4 regions of the Kitasatospora paranensis genome follow, and region 1 is predicted to be linked to each of the others. Evidence: riboswitches for the same ligand, from Rfam matches in the RefSeq annotation. Region 1 holds a riboswitch; each other region holds the start of a gene.
What was found. A riboswitch is a leader RNA that binds a small molecule or an ion and turns the genes downstream of it on or off. The one in region 1 is predicted to bind cyclic di-AMP.
Positions count from the first base shown of each region.

Region 2: it holds a riboswitch for cyclic di-AMP, as region 1 does, so the genes downstream of both, ABEB13_RS24280 (transglycosylase family protein) here and ABEB13_RS34305 (transglycosylase family protein) in region 1, are expected to answer to the same signal.
Region 3: it holds a riboswitch for cyclic di-AMP, as region 1 does, so the genes downstream of both, ABEB13_RS15070 (M23 family metallopeptidase) here and ABEB13_RS34305 (transglycosylase family protein) in region 1, are expected to answer to the same signal.
Region 4: it holds a riboswitch for cyclic di-AMP, as region 1 does, so the genes downstream of both, ABEB13_RS12955 (C40 family peptidase) here and ABEB13_RS34305 (transglycosylase family protein) in region 1, are expected to answer to the same signal.

Region 1 covers NZ_BAABKV010000001.1:7,209,243-7,212,912, reverse strand. The annotation lists gene ABEB13_RS34310 (glutamate synthase subunit beta) at 1-828, shown strand, start outside; cyclic di-AMP (ydaO/yuaA leader) riboswitch at 1,333-1,484, shown strand; gene ABEB13_RS34305 (transglycosylase family protein) at 1,486-2,541, shown strand; gene ABEB13_RS34300 (DUF3626 domain-containing protein) at 2,712-3,581, shown strand.
Region 2 covers NZ_BAABKV010000001.1:5,037,894-5,041,563, reverse strand. The annotation lists gene eno (phosphopyruvate hydratase) at 96-1,382, opposite strand; gene ABEB13_RS24280 (transglycosylase family protein) at 1,581-2,426, opposite strand; cyclic di-AMP (ydaO/yuaA leader) riboswitch at 2,431-2,594, opposite strand; gene ABEB13_RS24275 (cytochrome P450 family protein) at 2,871-3,670, opposite strand, start outside.
Region 3 covers NZ_BAABKV010000001.1:3,080,213-3,083,882, forward strand. The annotation lists gene ABEB13_RS15060 (hypothetical protein) at 1-63, opposite strand, end outside; gene ABEB13_RS15065 (hypothetical protein) at 168-425, opposite strand; gene ABEB13_RS15070 (M23 family metallopeptidase) at 758-1,678, opposite strand; cyclic di-AMP (ydaO/yuaA leader) riboswitch at 1,684-1,847, opposite strand; gene ABEB13_RS15075 (DUF6348 family protein) at 2,321-3,142, shown strand; gene ABEB13_RS15080 (hypothetical protein) at 3,238-3,432, opposite strand.
Region 4 covers NZ_BAABKV010000001.1:2,638,778-2,642,447, reverse strand. The annotation lists partial or broken gene ABEB13_RS12965 (NYN domain-containing protein) at 1-699, shown strand, start outside; gene ABEB13_RS12960 (C40 family peptidase) at 879-1,910, shown strand; cyclic di-AMP (ydaO/yuaA leader) riboswitch at 2,268-2,453, shown strand; gene ABEB13_RS12955 (C40 family peptidase) at 2,464-3,522, shown strand.

The sequences.
Region 1 (3,670 bases):
ATCGCGGTCGGCGCCACCGCGTGGCGGGAACTGCCAGTACCGGGGCGGGGATCGACCGGGATCCACCAGGCCATGGAGTACCTGCCGCTGGCCAACCGGGTGGCCGCCGGGGACCTGGCGGCCTCGCCGGTCAGCGCCCTCGACCGCCGGGTGGTGGTGATCGGCGGCGGCGACACCGCGGCCGACTGCGTGGGCACCGCCGTCCGCCAGCAGGCCGCCGGTGTCCGGCAGCTCGACATCAACCCGCGGCCGCCGGACGGCCGCCCGGGCGCGCAGCCGTGGCCCGTGCACCCCAAGGTGCACCACGAGACCACCTCGCACGAGGAGGCCTGCGCCTGCCGGCAGCCGGCGGACGGCGACGGGCCGGACATCCGGTGCTACGCCTCGGCGACCGTCCGCTTCGACACGGACGCCCGGGGCCGGGTCTCCGCCGTGCGGATCGCCGACGCGGCGCCGGGCACCCGCGCCCCACTGCCCGGCACCGAGCACACCCTGGAGGCCGACCTCGTCCTGCTCGCCCTCGGCTTCTCCGGCCCGGAGCCCGGTACCGCCCTGGTGCGCCAGCTCGGCCTCGACCTGGACGGGCACGGGAACCTCGCCCGGGACGACGGCTTCGCGGCCGGCCCCGACGGGGTCTTCGTCGCCGGTGACGCCGGGCGCGGCCAGTCGCTGGTGGTCTGGGCCATCGCCGAGGGCCGTGCCGCGGCAGCCGCGGTGCACCGGTACCTGACCGGACGGGACGAACTGCCCTCGCCGATCACTCCCGGCGCACGCCCGATCACGGCGGAGGACACCCCGGCCGCGGTCCGGCCCCCGGGCCCGCGGTAGGCCGACGGCCGGACGGCGGACGAGGCGCGGGGCGCCGGAGTCGGCCCACGAACCGTCCACGGACACCCGCCGTTCGTGCCATGATCATCCGCTGTTCGCAAGGCTCCCGGCGCCGACCGGTGAATTCCCGCCGCCACCCCCGGCACAATGCGGGGAATTCCGGACACCGCATTCCGGCCTTTGTGCGGAAAAGGCGGAGAGGCCAACCGTCGCGGACACGACAGGAAAGGTCGGCCGTCGGCCCGGGCGGGCCGCCCACGGGCCGCGCCACCTGCGCCGCAGCCCTGCAACAGCCGGACGCCGGCCGCACTCCGGCCACCGCGGGCCCGCCCCGACCGGGCGCGCGCCGCCCTGCGGACGGCGCGAGCCAACCGATCACTCGTGATGGTTGTGTGATTGTCGGGATGCCAGCTTGTTACTGAGGCACCATTCCCTCTAATCTCCGGAGCAGCCCGACAGCACGGGCGCCCGAAACGCGGCACGCCGAACCCTGCCCACCGCGTCACCGGGTCACCGACCAGACCCTGGGCAGGGACGGGGGACCCACACGTACCACGCCGTCCTCCACGGCTAGGGGTGAAGCCGCCTCGCGCGGCCGGGCCACCTCCCGGTCCGAACCCGACAGCTCACCTCGCAGGCGTGCGGAGAGGGAACTCGATGGGTTTCATCGGCTCCGGCCGCCACCGCCGCCCCACCCAGACCGAGCGCGCCGTCGCTGCGGCGGGCGTGGCAGGCGTGGGAATCGCCCTGCCACTGCTCACCGCCACCGGCGCCCACGCCGTCGCGCCCACCACCTGGGACGCGGTCGCCCAGTGCGCCAGCGCCGGCAACTGGTCCAAGGACACCGGCAACGGGGCCTACGGCGGCCTCCAGATCGACCTTCGCTCCTGGGTCGCCTACGGTGGCGACGCGTACGCCGCCGAGCCCGACCACGCCACCAAGGAGCAGCAGATCGCGGTCGCCGAGCGCATCCTCGCCGACCGCGGCGCCTCCGTCTGGGGCAGCTGCGCCACTGGCGCCGGGCTGACCGGCGAGGGCCGGGCCACCGCCCAGCCGAGCGCGCCCGCCACCACGACGCCGAGCGCACCGGCGACCACCGGCACGCCGTCGGCACCGGTCACCACCACGCCGGACGTCCCGACGCAGCGCGGCAGCGCCGCCCCCGTCTTCCCCGGCATGCAGGGCCTGGACGCCGCCACCGGCGTGTACTGGTACCAGGCGAACGGCACCTGGTACTGGACGACCAGCCAGCAGGTCTACGAGCAGAACACCGGCACGGCCTCCCCGGCGCCCACCACCGGCACCCCCGCACCGGGCAGCGCCACGCCCGCTCCGACCACGACGACCACCCCGGCGCCGGGCACGCCCGCCCCGGGCACCACGACGGACACCCCGGGCACCGGCACCGGCACCACCACCACCGCTCCCGGCACCGGCACCGGCACCGGCACGACGGGCACCACGCCGGGTGCACCCATCGGGGACCCGACGGCCGCCACCGGCACGCCGACCACCACGGACGGCACGGCCCTGCCGGCCCCGGCCACCGCCCCGGACACCACCTCCTACACCGTCGCCCCCGGAGACACCCTCTCCGGGATCTCCGACACCCACAAGCTCGGCGGCTGGAAGCACCTCTACGACCAGAACCAGAGCACCGTCGGCGACAACCCCGACCTGATCCACCCGGGCCAGGTCCTCGACATCCAGTAGCAGTCAGCGCTGCAGCACCGCGGCACCGACGACGCGGCGGCCCCGGCTCCGGCACCATCCGGACCGGGGCCGCGGCGCGTGCTCCCCGGCCCGCACGGACGCCCGAGCAGGGCCGAGCAGGGCCGAGAAAATCGGCAGCCGGGCGCGGCGCCCTCCGGCATACTGCGCCGATGAGTGCCGACACCTCCTTCGCGCCGCACGAGCGGGCCCTGCGGCACGTCGCGTCGCTGTCCCGCGGCGGCCCGCTCGACCCGGCCCTGTCGATCACCCTGAACTTCCACCCGGACCGCACCGCCGACGGCCGCCCGATCCTGGAGCGGCTGGCCGACGACGGCGTCTACCACTCCCAGTTCGTCACCGGGACCAGCAACGGCGGCCTCACTGCCCACCCGGGCGGCGACCGGTGGCGCTGGGAGAACCGGATCTTCGGCGGCGCCTACGACAACGCCGCCGCCCACCAACGGCCGGTCTACGGCGCCCTCGACTTCCGCCGCTCCCCGTTCGGGGCCGCACCCCGGTTCGGGTCCGCACACCTCCGACTGCGTCCGGAGGCACTCGCCCGGACGACCCTCTGCTACCCGGACAGCGCCGCCGAGCCTGCCGACTTCGGTGTGGCCGACCGCTGTTCGCTCGTCGCACTGGCCGAGGCCGACGACCGGGACACCCTCGACGACTACGTCGAGGCCCAGGTCCACGGCCCCGTGCGGCTCGCGGGCGACGTCGAGGCGCTGGTCCTCGATCCCGGGCACCGGGGCACGGCCGTCGAAACGGCGGCCGGCCGGCTTCCGTTCCCGGTCGAGTGGCACCCCGGGTTCCGGCTCACCGTGGACCACCTGCGGCGCCATCCCGACTACCGCGGGCCGGAGTTCGTCGCGCTCGGCGCCCGGATCGCCCAGGACGGCCTGCTGGACCCGCGGATCCTCGGCGACGCCGCCAACACCGGACGGCACGACCCGCAGGCGCTCAAGCGGGTGTGGCACTGTCTGGCCCGCTTCGGCCGACCGAGCCGGTCGGCGCCGCCGTGCTGCCCGCCCGACTGACGCCCGTGCCCGGACGCCCGCGGCATGCCCCTGCGCGCACACCATCCGCCTGATGGTCCGTCAGTTGGCGCAAGGGTGGCGGAAGCCGC
Region 2 (3,670 bases), 2.2 Mb from region 1:
ACCCCTCCTGCTCACGCCGGTGCCCCGGCCCCACCCTACGGGGTGGACGCCGGGGCACCGGTCCAGCGGCTGTGTGTCAGCGCGCGGGTGTCAGCTCAGCCTTCGAACTTGAAGCGCGGGAACGCGCCGCGGCCCGCGTACTCGGCGGCGTCGTCGAGGATCTCCTCGATGCGCAGCAGCTGGTTGTACTTGGCGACGCGCTCGGAGCGGGCCGGGGCGCCGGTCTTGATCTGGCCGCAGTTGGTGGCGACGGCGAGGTCGGCGATGGTGACGTCCTCGGTCTCGCCGGAGCGGTGCGACATCATGCAGCGGTAGCCGTTGCGCTGGGCCAGCTCGACGGCGTCCAGGGTCTCGGTCAGCGAGCCGATCTGGTTGACCTTGACGAGCAGCGCGTTGGCGGTGCCGGTCTCGATGCCGCGGGCCAGACGGGCCGGGTTGGTGACGAACAGGTCGTCACCGACGAGCTGGACCTTGTCGCCCAGCTTGTCGGTCATGGCCTTCCAGCCGTCCCAGTCGGACTCGTCCAGCGGGTCCTCGATGGAGACGAGCGGGTACGCGGCGACGAGCTCGGCGTAGTAGTCGATGAGCTCGGCGGAGGAGATCGCCTTGCCCTCGAAGGTGTAGGCACCGTCGTTGTGGAACTCGGAGGCGGCGACGTCCAGGGCGAGCGCGACGTCCTTGCCCGGGGTGTAGCCGGCCTTCTTGATGGCCTCGACGATGAGGTCGAGGGCCTCGCGGTTGGAGTCCAGGTTCGGCGCGAAGCCGCCCTCGTCGCCGAGGCCGGTGGACAGGCCGCGCTCCTTCAGCACGCCCTTGAGCGTGTGGTAGACCTCGACGCCCCAGCGGACGGCCTCGGAGAAGGACTCCGCGCCGATCGGGGCGATCATGAACTCCTGGATGTCGACGTTGGAGTCCGCGTGCGAGCCGCCGTTGAGGATGTTCATCATCGGCACCGGCAGGACGTGCGCGTTCGGGCCGCCGAGGTAGCGGAACAGCGGCAGGTCGCTGGCCTCGGAGGCGGCGTGCGCGACGGCGAGGGAGACGCCGAGGATGGCGTTGGCGCCGAGCGAGGACTTGTCCGGGGTGGCGTCCAGGTCGAGCATGGCCTGGTCGATCAGGCGCTGCTCGGTGGCGTCGTAGCCGACCAGCTCGGGGCCGATCTGCTCGATGACGGCGAGGACGGCCTTCTCGACGCCCTTGCCGAAGTAGCGGTTCTTGTCGCCGTCGCGGAGCTCCAGCGCCTCGAAAGCACCGGTGGACGCACCGGACGGGACGGCGGCACGGCCCGTGCTGCCATCGTCGAGACCCACCTCGACCTCGACGGTGGGGTTGCCGCGAGAGTCGAGAATCTCACGGGCTACGACGACATCAATGGACGGCACGAAGCATCTCCTAGCGGAAGCGGATGTGAGTCGTTACGACCAGAGCCTAACCGCACGGGGCCCCAGGGCCATGCCGGGCATGGCCCTGTCTCACCGTGTGGCCCGGCTACTCGCCGGTAGTTCACCTGAAGGATCGTAAACCGGACCTCCCGGTCGCAGCCGCGGCGCCGGGGCCGCGACCGGGAGGCCGGGCGGCCGTCAGCCCAGCTCGATCTCCTGCCCGGGCAGGATCAGGTCGGGGTCGGCGCCCACGGTCGCGCGGTTGGCCGCGTAGAGCTGCTGCCAGCCGCCGGGCACGTCCCGCTCGACGGCGATCCCCGACAGGGTGTCACCGGGCCGGACGGTGTACGTTCCGCGGCCGGTCTCCGGCAGCGGCGCCGCCTGCAGGGTCTGCCCGCCGGCGTCCGACGGGTCAGCTGCCCGCGAGCCGGTGTCCGGCCCGGTGTCGGACGCCTCCTCCACGCCCTCCGGCAGGTCGGCGGCCGCGGCGTACCGCTGGTAGATCTCCCGGTGCGCCGTCCAATACCAGGCACCGTCCTTCTGGTACCAGTACACCCGGTCGTCCGCGTCCCAGCCGCCCCGGCCGGGGAACTGCGGGGCGGCGCCGGAGCGCGGCGCCGCGGTACTCGCGCCCTCGGCGGAATCGGCCTTCGCGAGTGAGCCGCCGCCGCGGGTCAGGCCGGCGCGTTTGGAACAGACCGGCCAGGCGCCGGGCCCCTGGGAGGCGAGCACCTTCTCGGCGACGGCGATCTGCTGGCCCTTGCTGGCCTGGTGGGCGAAGGCCGCGTACCGGGTGCCACCGAAGCCCTTCCAGGTGCCGGCGGTGAACTGGAGGCCGCCGTAGAAGCCGTTGCCGGTGTTGATGGCCCAGTTCCCGCCACTCTCGCACTGGGCGACCTTGTCCCAGGTGGAGACCGGTGCTGCGGACGCGCCGGCGGCGGTGAGCAGCGGAAGGGCGAGGCCGACGCCGGTGACGCCCGCCACGGCGACCGCCTTCTCGGCGGAGGTGCGACGGCGGTGGCGGCCAGGTCCGGTGAAGAGCATGGGAAGTCCCTCTCCGAACGCCTGCGAGGTGAGCTGTCGGGTTCGGACCGGGAGGCTTGGCCCGGCCGCGGCCGCAGGAGGGGACCTGCTGACGCGGCTTCACCCCTAGCCGTGGGGACGGCGACGAACGTGGGTCCCCCGCCCCTGTCCTGGGTCTGTTCCGTCGAATCGGCGCGCGGTGGACAGGATTCGGCGTTCCGCGGCCGCGGCCCGCGGTTGCGGGCCGATCCGGAGAGTAGGCAGATCGAACGACCAATCACAAGCTCATATCGCCACTATCACGCAAGAATTACGGCGAACCGATTATCGCCCACGAACGAGGCTGATTTGTCCGGTTTGACGGCCCTTCGGGCGGGCCGCGACACGCGCCCGGTCGACACGCCCCCGGGCGGAGCAGCGGACGGCCGCCGGCCGCTCCCGGCGCGCCGGCCGTCCGGCGGCGGGTCAGCCCCCGGAGGGCGTGAAGGACACCGGCAGTTCCCGCAGCCCGCGCATGATGAGACCGCCCCGCCAGCGGAGTTCGTCCGGGTCGGCGGCCAACTCCAGGTCGGGCAGCCTGGTCAGCAGGGTGGCCAGCGCCGCCCGCCCCTCAAGCCGGGCCAGCGGCGCGCCGATGCAGTAGTGGATGCCGTGTCCGAACCCCAGGTGCGGGTTGTCGGTGCGGGCGAGGTCCAGCGTGTTCTCGTCGGAGAACCGCGCCGGATCGCGGTCGGCCGCGGCCAGCACCACCAGCACCGGGTCGCCGGCCGGGATCCCCACCCCGCCGACGGTCAGCGGGACGGTCGCGAACCGCCAGGTGGCCAGCTCCACCGGTCCGTCGTAGCGGAGCAGTTCCTCGATGCCGGTCTCCAGCAGGCCGCTCTCGCCGCGGGCCACCGAGGCCTGGAGCAGGGCCCGCTGGCCGGGGTTGCGCAGCAGCGCGTACAGGCCGTTGCCGATCAGGTTGACGGTGGTCTCGAAGCCCGCGAACAGCAGGATGAACGCCATCGCCGCCGCCTCGTTCTCGGTGAGGTGCTCGCCGTGGTCGCTCGCCCTGATCAGGCCCGAGATGAGGTCGTCGCCGAGGTCGGCGCGCTTGCGGTGGATCAGCTCGGCGAGGTAGCCGCGCATCCGCTTCACCGCCCGCGCCACGCCGCCGCGCGGGCCGCGGCCGTGCCGGATCATCATGCCCGCCCAGTCCCGGAAGTCGTCCTGGTCCTCGGCGGGCACCCCCAGCAGGTCGCAGATCGCGTAGATGGGGAGCG
Region 3 (3,670 bases), 4.1 Mb from region 1:
TCCGGCGCGTGGGGACTCGATCACGAGGTGCGCGGTCTCGGACACCGGTTCGGGCAAGGACACGGGCCGCACCCTACCGGCGCGAGTGCCCGCTCACGGCGTCCGGCCCCGGACGTGGCGGTGGGGTCCGCCGGCCGGGGCCGGGGCGTGCCGGGTGCGACGGCAGGTCAGCCGAGGTAGTGCTTGGCCACGGCGGCGGCGATCGCGGAGACGTCGAGTCGGCCGGTGCCCGCGTTGGTGCCGTCGTTCGAGCCGACCGTGTTGTCGCCGCCCGCGTTGAAGATGTCGCTGCCGGCGACCTGGTTCTGGTCGCCGATGACGATCGTCCGGGTCTGGCCGGCGGCCTGGGCGGTCGCGATGCCGGGAAGGCAGGCGGCGCCGGCGAGGGCGAGCAGAACAGCGGTGCGCGTGAGGCCTCGGTACATGTGGATCCCTTCCGCGACGGGGTTGTCGTGTCTGCGACGCTAGGTCGCCACCACCCCGCCGCACCGGCGTTGGGCCGGTCGGGGGCGTGTCGAACGAGTGAGCGCAGCTCGAACGCGGGTGGCCCGCCCGCCCCGCCCGGAGACAGCCGGCGCCGGAGGGCGGGATCGGCTGCCGGCCGGTCAGGCCCCGCCCTGCCGGGACGCGATCACGGACCGTCCGACAGCCGGCTGCGGAGACCAGGGCCGCGGGGAAGGGCGCAGGAGCAGGGTCCGGGCACGGCCGAGGCCCGGACCGCAGGGAGCGGTCCGGGCCTTCGGGCTGTGGCGGTGCGTCAGACGCGGACACCGTGGGCGGCGAGGTAGGCCACCGGGTCGATGTCGGAGCCGTACGCCGGGCCGGTGCGGACCTCGAAGTGCAGGTGCGGGCCGGTCACGTTGCCGGTGGCACCGGAGAGGCCGATGACCTGGCCGGCGGAGACGGTCTGGCCGACCGAGACCTTCAGGGCCGAGAAGTGGGCGTACTGCGAGTACTTGCCGTCGGCGTGCTTGATGACGACGTTGTTGCCGTAGGCGCCACCCCAGCCGGCCTCGACGACGGTGCCGCCGGCGATGGCGTGCACGGCAGTGCCGGTGGAGACGACGAAGTCGACGCCGGTGTGGTAGCCGCTGGACCAGTTGGAGCCGGCCTTGTGGTACGGGGTGCCGAGCGGCGCGGAGACCGGGGCGACGTAGCCGGAGGCGGCGACGGCGGGCTTGGCGGCCTCGGCCGGCTTCGCGGCCGGGGTGGTGGCGGCGGCCTTCGGGGTGGAGGTCTGCGGCGCGGCGGCCTTCGGCGCGGCCGGCTTCGGCGCGGCGGGCTTCTGGGCCGGGGCCGGGGCGGCGGCCGGGGCCTGCGCGGCGGCGGCCTGGCCCGCGAGGGAGAGCTGCTGGCCGGGGAAGATCAGGTTCGGGTTGCCGCCGATGACCTGGCGGTTGTCCTGGTAGAGCTTGTGCCAACCGCCGTCCACGTGCTGGGCGTTGGCGATCTTCGACAGGGTGTCGCCGCCGACGACCTTGTAAGTCGAGTCGGCGGACTTGGCGGGGGCCTGCGCGGCGGCCGGGGCCGCGGCGGCCGGAGCGGCAGCGGCGGGGGCGGCGGCCTTGGCGGCGGGAGCGGAGTGGGCGCTGGCGGCGGTGGCCGGGATGGCGATGGCAGCAGCAGCAACACCGGTGGCGACAGCGAGACGGGTCAGACGGGTGCCCAGAACGGACATGGGGGTGATCCTCTCCTACGCCTACGAGGTGAGCTGTCGGGTTCGGGCGGGAAGATCGCCCGGTCGCGAAAAGACGCGACTTCACCCCAAGCCGTCCCGGAACTACCGGGCGCGGCACTTACCTTGGGTCCCCCGCTCCTGCCGTGCACAGATTGTGCGTGGCCCCGGACGGCGGCAGGACTCGGCGTTCCGCCCGGTGGCCCGCCCGGTCGATTGGCCGGGCAGGCTCCGAGGAAAACCGATCGAGCACGTTCGAAGCAAGCCCCGGCCCTTGGAGGGCCCTCGGCGATCACCCCCGGCGTGACTCTCCGCCCGCTCCCGGTGGACGGAGAGCGTCCGCCGCAATGACCGCATGTGTCCGGATCATGGCGTTTCGCCGATTTCGTACACCCGGCGTGCGCGGTCGGTCGCGGGCGGGCACGGATCATGCACACGCCGGTGACACTGGTCACCCCGGGTTCCGCGGAGGGGTTTTCGGGGAACCGCGGACCGCCCCGCGGCGTCGGCCCCGGATGACCGGCGGAGCGGCCGCGCGCCCGGTGCCCGGCCCGTCCGAGCCGGCCGATAGCCTCACTGCCGTCCGACTGTTCGACCGTTTTCGAGCCGGCCCCCGGGGTCGGACGTGGAGTGAGGAGCACCGGGGTGCGCCCGCAGGACAGGCTGGACGTGATCCAGCGCAGTGTGGTCCGTGAGATGGCGCGCTACGGCCTGCGCTTCACCGTCGAGGGCAGCGTGGTCCGCGGACCGGGGCGGACCGCGGTCGCGGTGCGCGAACACCCCGGCGAGGGCGGCCAGGGCGGCGCCGGGCACGTCGACCTCGGCTACGTCCTCGAACTGGGCCGGGCGGACGGCCCCGTGGTCTGGGACTGCACGGCGGGGCTCGGCCGCACCGAGGAGGAGCAGCTGGACAGCGCCGTACGGATGTGGGCGACCACGACGGCGGCGGCCGTGGTGGAGTTCCAGGAGGGGCGCGGGGAGCACGGCGACCACTACGGGACGGAACTGCTGCCCGGCTGGCAGGCCGTACAGGGCCCGGCGGCGGTGTTCGGCTTCGGCAGCGAGCGGCTGGCCGACTGGCTGGCGGACCACCAGGTGCTGCCCCAGCTGGCGGCGGCGCTGGCCCCGGAGCTGGCCGGGCCGCTGCCGGCCGGGGTGACCGGGGTGAAGCTCTTCTTCGGCGGGCGGCTGGGCGAGGACGTGGCGGAGGTCCGGATCGGCGGCGAGGTCGCGGAACGTGCTTCGGCCGCCCTGCGCGCGCTCGCCTGGCCGCGCGGCGAGCGGCTGTGCTGGGCCCGGCTGTTCGTCCTGCTGGTGCCCGAGGGCATGCCGGGACCTGCGCAGGCCGACCCCCGCGCGACTGCGGCGCCCTCCGCCGGACCTGCCGGGCGGTGGTCGGCGGAGCCGGGACGCGGCGGGCTGCTCGGCCGCTGGCGCCGGGCGCGCGCGGAGCGCCGCCCGTCCTGACCCGGCGCGCCGGACACGTCCGACCCGGCCCGGGCCTGGTGGCGGCCCGGACGGCCGGTGGCACGTCCGACCGCCGGTCGGTCAGCGGCCGGCGGTCAGCTGGCGACCGACGAGATGGTCTTCGCCAGCTGGTTGAGGAAGTCCTGGATCGGCTTGGCCGCCGTGGACTGGCTGACCATGAAGCCGAAGAGCGCCGCGATGATCGCATGGCTCATCTTCAGCTGCTTGTTGCGGATGAAGATGACGACGATGACGCCGAACAGGAACAGCGCGGAGACGGAGAAGGCCACCCGGATTCACTTCCTCAAGCTCTGGCGGGAGTTCGCGGCGGAACCCCGTGTCGAAGCCGGCCTGCGGCCTGCGCCGACCGTCCCTGAAAACTCACCGGTCGGTCCCGCCGTCATGGTGATGCCCCGCCGCGCCGTACCGCATGCCGCCTGCCGCACGCGCTGCCCCCCATCCCCCGGCCATGACCGATCCACCCGGACTCAGTGTGGTCGTTCGTGCCGACTGCGTAAAGGACTTGCC
Region 4 (3,670 bases), 4.6 Mb from region 1:
GCTGGCCGAGCGCAGCGCCGCGGACGGCGAGGCCCGCCGGCTGCGGCACCGGGTCACCGAGCTGGAGGCCGCCTCCGAGGCGGGCCGGCGCTCGGCCCGGGAGGGCCGCAGTGTGGAGGACATGCGGCTGCGCCTCCTGCTGGACACGGTGCTGCAGTCGGCCCAGGGCCTCCAGCGCGAGCTGGCGCTGCCGGTGGCCCAGCTGCGGCCGGCCGACCTGGTCGAGGCGGTGGAGCCGTCGTCGGCGTCGCCGCACGACGTGGCGCGGCGGGGTCTGGCGGAGGACGACCCGGCGCTGCTCGACCAGCTGCTGGCGATTCCTCAGGTCCACCTGGTGGTGGACGGCTACAACGTGACCAAGAGCGGCTATCCGACGCTGCCGCTGGAGCAGCAGCGGCTGCGCCTGCTGGGCGGTCTCGCGATGCTGGCGCAGCGCACCCAGGCCGAGGTGACCTGTGTCTTCGACGGGCAGGACCTGGACGTGCCGGTGATCATGGCGCCGCCGCGCGGGTGCGGGTGCGGTTCAGCCGCACCGGGGAGACCGCGGACGAGCTGATCCGGCGTCTGGTGCGGGCCGAGCCGCAGGGCCGGCCGGTGGTCGTGGTGTCCACGGACCGCGAGGTCGCGGACGGTGTCCGCAAGGCCGGGGCGCGCCCGGTGGCCTCGATTCTGCTGCTGAACCGGCTCGCCCGGCCCTGACGCGCGGGCGGGCCGGGTGGCCCCGATGTGTCGAGGTCGTGAAATCCCGCTCGGGGGTGCGGATCGAGGGGTTCCGGGAGTGGCGTAGCGGGCGGATCTTCACTAGGGTCTGGCGTCAAACCTATTTTCCGGACATCCACTCGTTCGGGTGAGTCCAGCAGGAAGAAGGAGCTAGACCCTTGGCCTCCCACCGCCGTCCCAAGCAGCCGAGCCGCGCACGCGTGTCCGTGCTCACCGCTGCCGCAGCGACCGCGGTCGCCCTGTCGGCCCAGGCGAGCGCCCACGCGGCGCCGGCGAAGCCCTCCGTGGACGAGGTCAAGGTCCAGGTGGACCAGCTGCAGCAGGAGCAGGAGCAGGCCACCGAGAAGTACGACGGTGCCAAGGAGCGCGGCGACCAGCTGAAGAAGCAGGCGACCGAGCTGCAGGACCAGATAGCCCGGACCCAGGCGCAGCTGAACGAGGTCGCCTCCGGGCTGTCGGCGGTGGCCGCCGACGAGTACCGCACCGGCGGGATCGACCCGACCGTGGCGCTGATGCTCTCCTCGAACCCGGACAACTACCTCGACAAGGCGTCCAGCAACGAGCAGGCCACCGACACCCAGGCCTCCACGCTGAAGTCGCTGCGCGACCAGCAGCGCCGGCTGGACCAGCAGAAGGCGGAGGCCGCGGCCATCCTCGCCGAGCTGGACCAGACCACGCAGACCCTGAACGACACCAAGGCCCAGGTGCAGCAGAAGCTCGCCGAGACCCAGCGGCTGCTGAACACCCTGACGGCCAGCCAGCGGGCGGCCGTCCTGGGTGGCGACCGCGCCTCGCGCGGCGGTAGCCGGGTCGACCCCTCCACGCTGCCCCCGGCGTCCGGCTACGCCGGTGCGGCCGTCCGTGCGGCGCTGACCCGCCAGGGCGACCCGTACGTCTGGGGTGCGACCGGCCCCTCGACCTTCGACTGCTCGGGCCTCATGGTGTGGGCGTACGCCCAGGCCGGCGTCTCGCTGCCGCGGACTTCGCAGTCCCAGGCGAGCGTGGGCGTCAACGTGGGCACCAACATCGCCAACGCGCAGCCGGGCGACCTGGTGATCTACTACTCGGACGCGCACCACGTCGGCATGTACATCGGCAACGGCCTGGTCGTGCACGCCCCGCACACCGGCGACGTGGTCAAGACCATGCAGGCCGACCTGCTGCCGATCAAGACCATCCGCCGGATCTGACCCTTCGGGGCAAAAGCGGACATTCCCTCCCGACCGCGGTTCTGACGCCGCGTGACACGCCCGGACGCGCCGAGATCCTTCTGTGATCTGCGACACGTTCCGGGCGTTCTCTTTTGTGCTCGTATGATGAGAAACCGTCAGCTGACGGTGGATTTCCCGTCACGGACGGTCGCGACCGCACAGAAAATCGGCCATGGATCCGAGATTTTTCCGACAAGGATTTGAACGGATCACGGATCGGTTACTAGGGTCATCCCACTGACCACCGCACAGAAGATCGCCCAACCCGGGTGACGGCGGGGGTCGCCGCCGAGTCCGCGACACAGCTGGGCAGTCCCACTGCCTACGGGGAGGCCCCTGCCGGGGGTGCTGTCGAACGGAGCCGGGGAACCACGTTCCCCCGGGGTGAATCGGCGTCAGGTCGGCCGCGCCGGCCGGTGTGCGGCCAGCCGCGCACCGCAGGGGCGGGCGGTGAGACGTCGTAGGGCATGCTTCCGGCCCGAACCCGTCAGCTCACCCGGTAGGCGGTGTGAGGAAGAAGGAGTCCGCCTTCGTGGCGTCCCATCGTCGTCCCAAGCCCGTCGGCCGCACGCGCGCCTCGATCCTGACTGCCGCCGCCGCCACCGCCGTCGCCATCTCCTCCCAGGCGGGTGCCGCGCACGCCGCCCCGGCGCCGACCAAGGACCAGGTCAAGGCCCAGGTCGACCAGCTGAACCAGCAGGCCGAGGTCGCGACCGAAGCGTTCAACGCCTCCACCGAGAAGCAGCAGGACCTGCAGAAGCAGGTCACCCAGCTGCAGGACCAGGTGGCGCGCCAGCAGGGCGAGGTGAACGGCGTTCAGAGCCGGCTCGCGGAGGTCGCCGCCCAGCAGTACCGCGACGGCGGCATCTCGCCCACCGTGCAGCTGATGCTCTCCAGCAACCCGGGCGACTTCCTGGACAAGGCCGGGTCGGCGAGCCGGATGAGCGCCACCCAGGCCGACACGCTGAAGACCTTCAAGTCGGAGCAGGCCAAGCTCGACGCGCAGAAGGCCGACACCGAGCACAAGCTCGCCGAGCTCGACACCACCACCCGGAACCTGAAGGCGCAGAAGGAGGAGATCCAGGGCAAGCTCGCCCAGGCGACCGCCCTCCTCAACACGCTGACCCAGAAGGAGAAGGACGAGCTCGCGGCGGCCGCCGCCAAGGCGGACGCGGATGCCCGCAACGCCGCCGACAAGGCGTCCCGCGACACCGTCCGCGCCCCGCTCGACCTGCCGTCCGGCTCGGCCGCCGTGAAGGCGCTCGCCGCCGCCGAGACCAGGATCGGCGCCACCTACGTGTACGGCGCCGCCGGCCCGAGCACCTTCGACTGCTCCGGCCTGGTGCAGTGGGCCTACCGCCAGGCGGGCGTCTCGCTGCCGCGCACCGCCGACGAGCAGTGGCACGCCGGCACCAGCGTCGGCACGAACGTCGCCAACGCCCGCCCCGGCGACCTGGTCGTCTACGAGGGCGGCGGGCACATCGCGATCTACGTGGGCGGCGGGCAGGTCATCCACGCGCCGCACACCGGCACCGTGGTGAAGTACGCCTCGGCCACGATGATGCCGATCACGGCCATCGTGCGGATCTGACGCACCGGCTCGGCCTGTCGCGGGTCCGGTCCCCTCCAGGGGGCCGGACCCGTCCGCGTTGCGTCCGGCCTGCGACGTCGGCCCCGGTCCGGCCGAATGTCCGATTGGTGGTCAGATATTCGGTGATGGAGGGGTTTGGACTAGATCG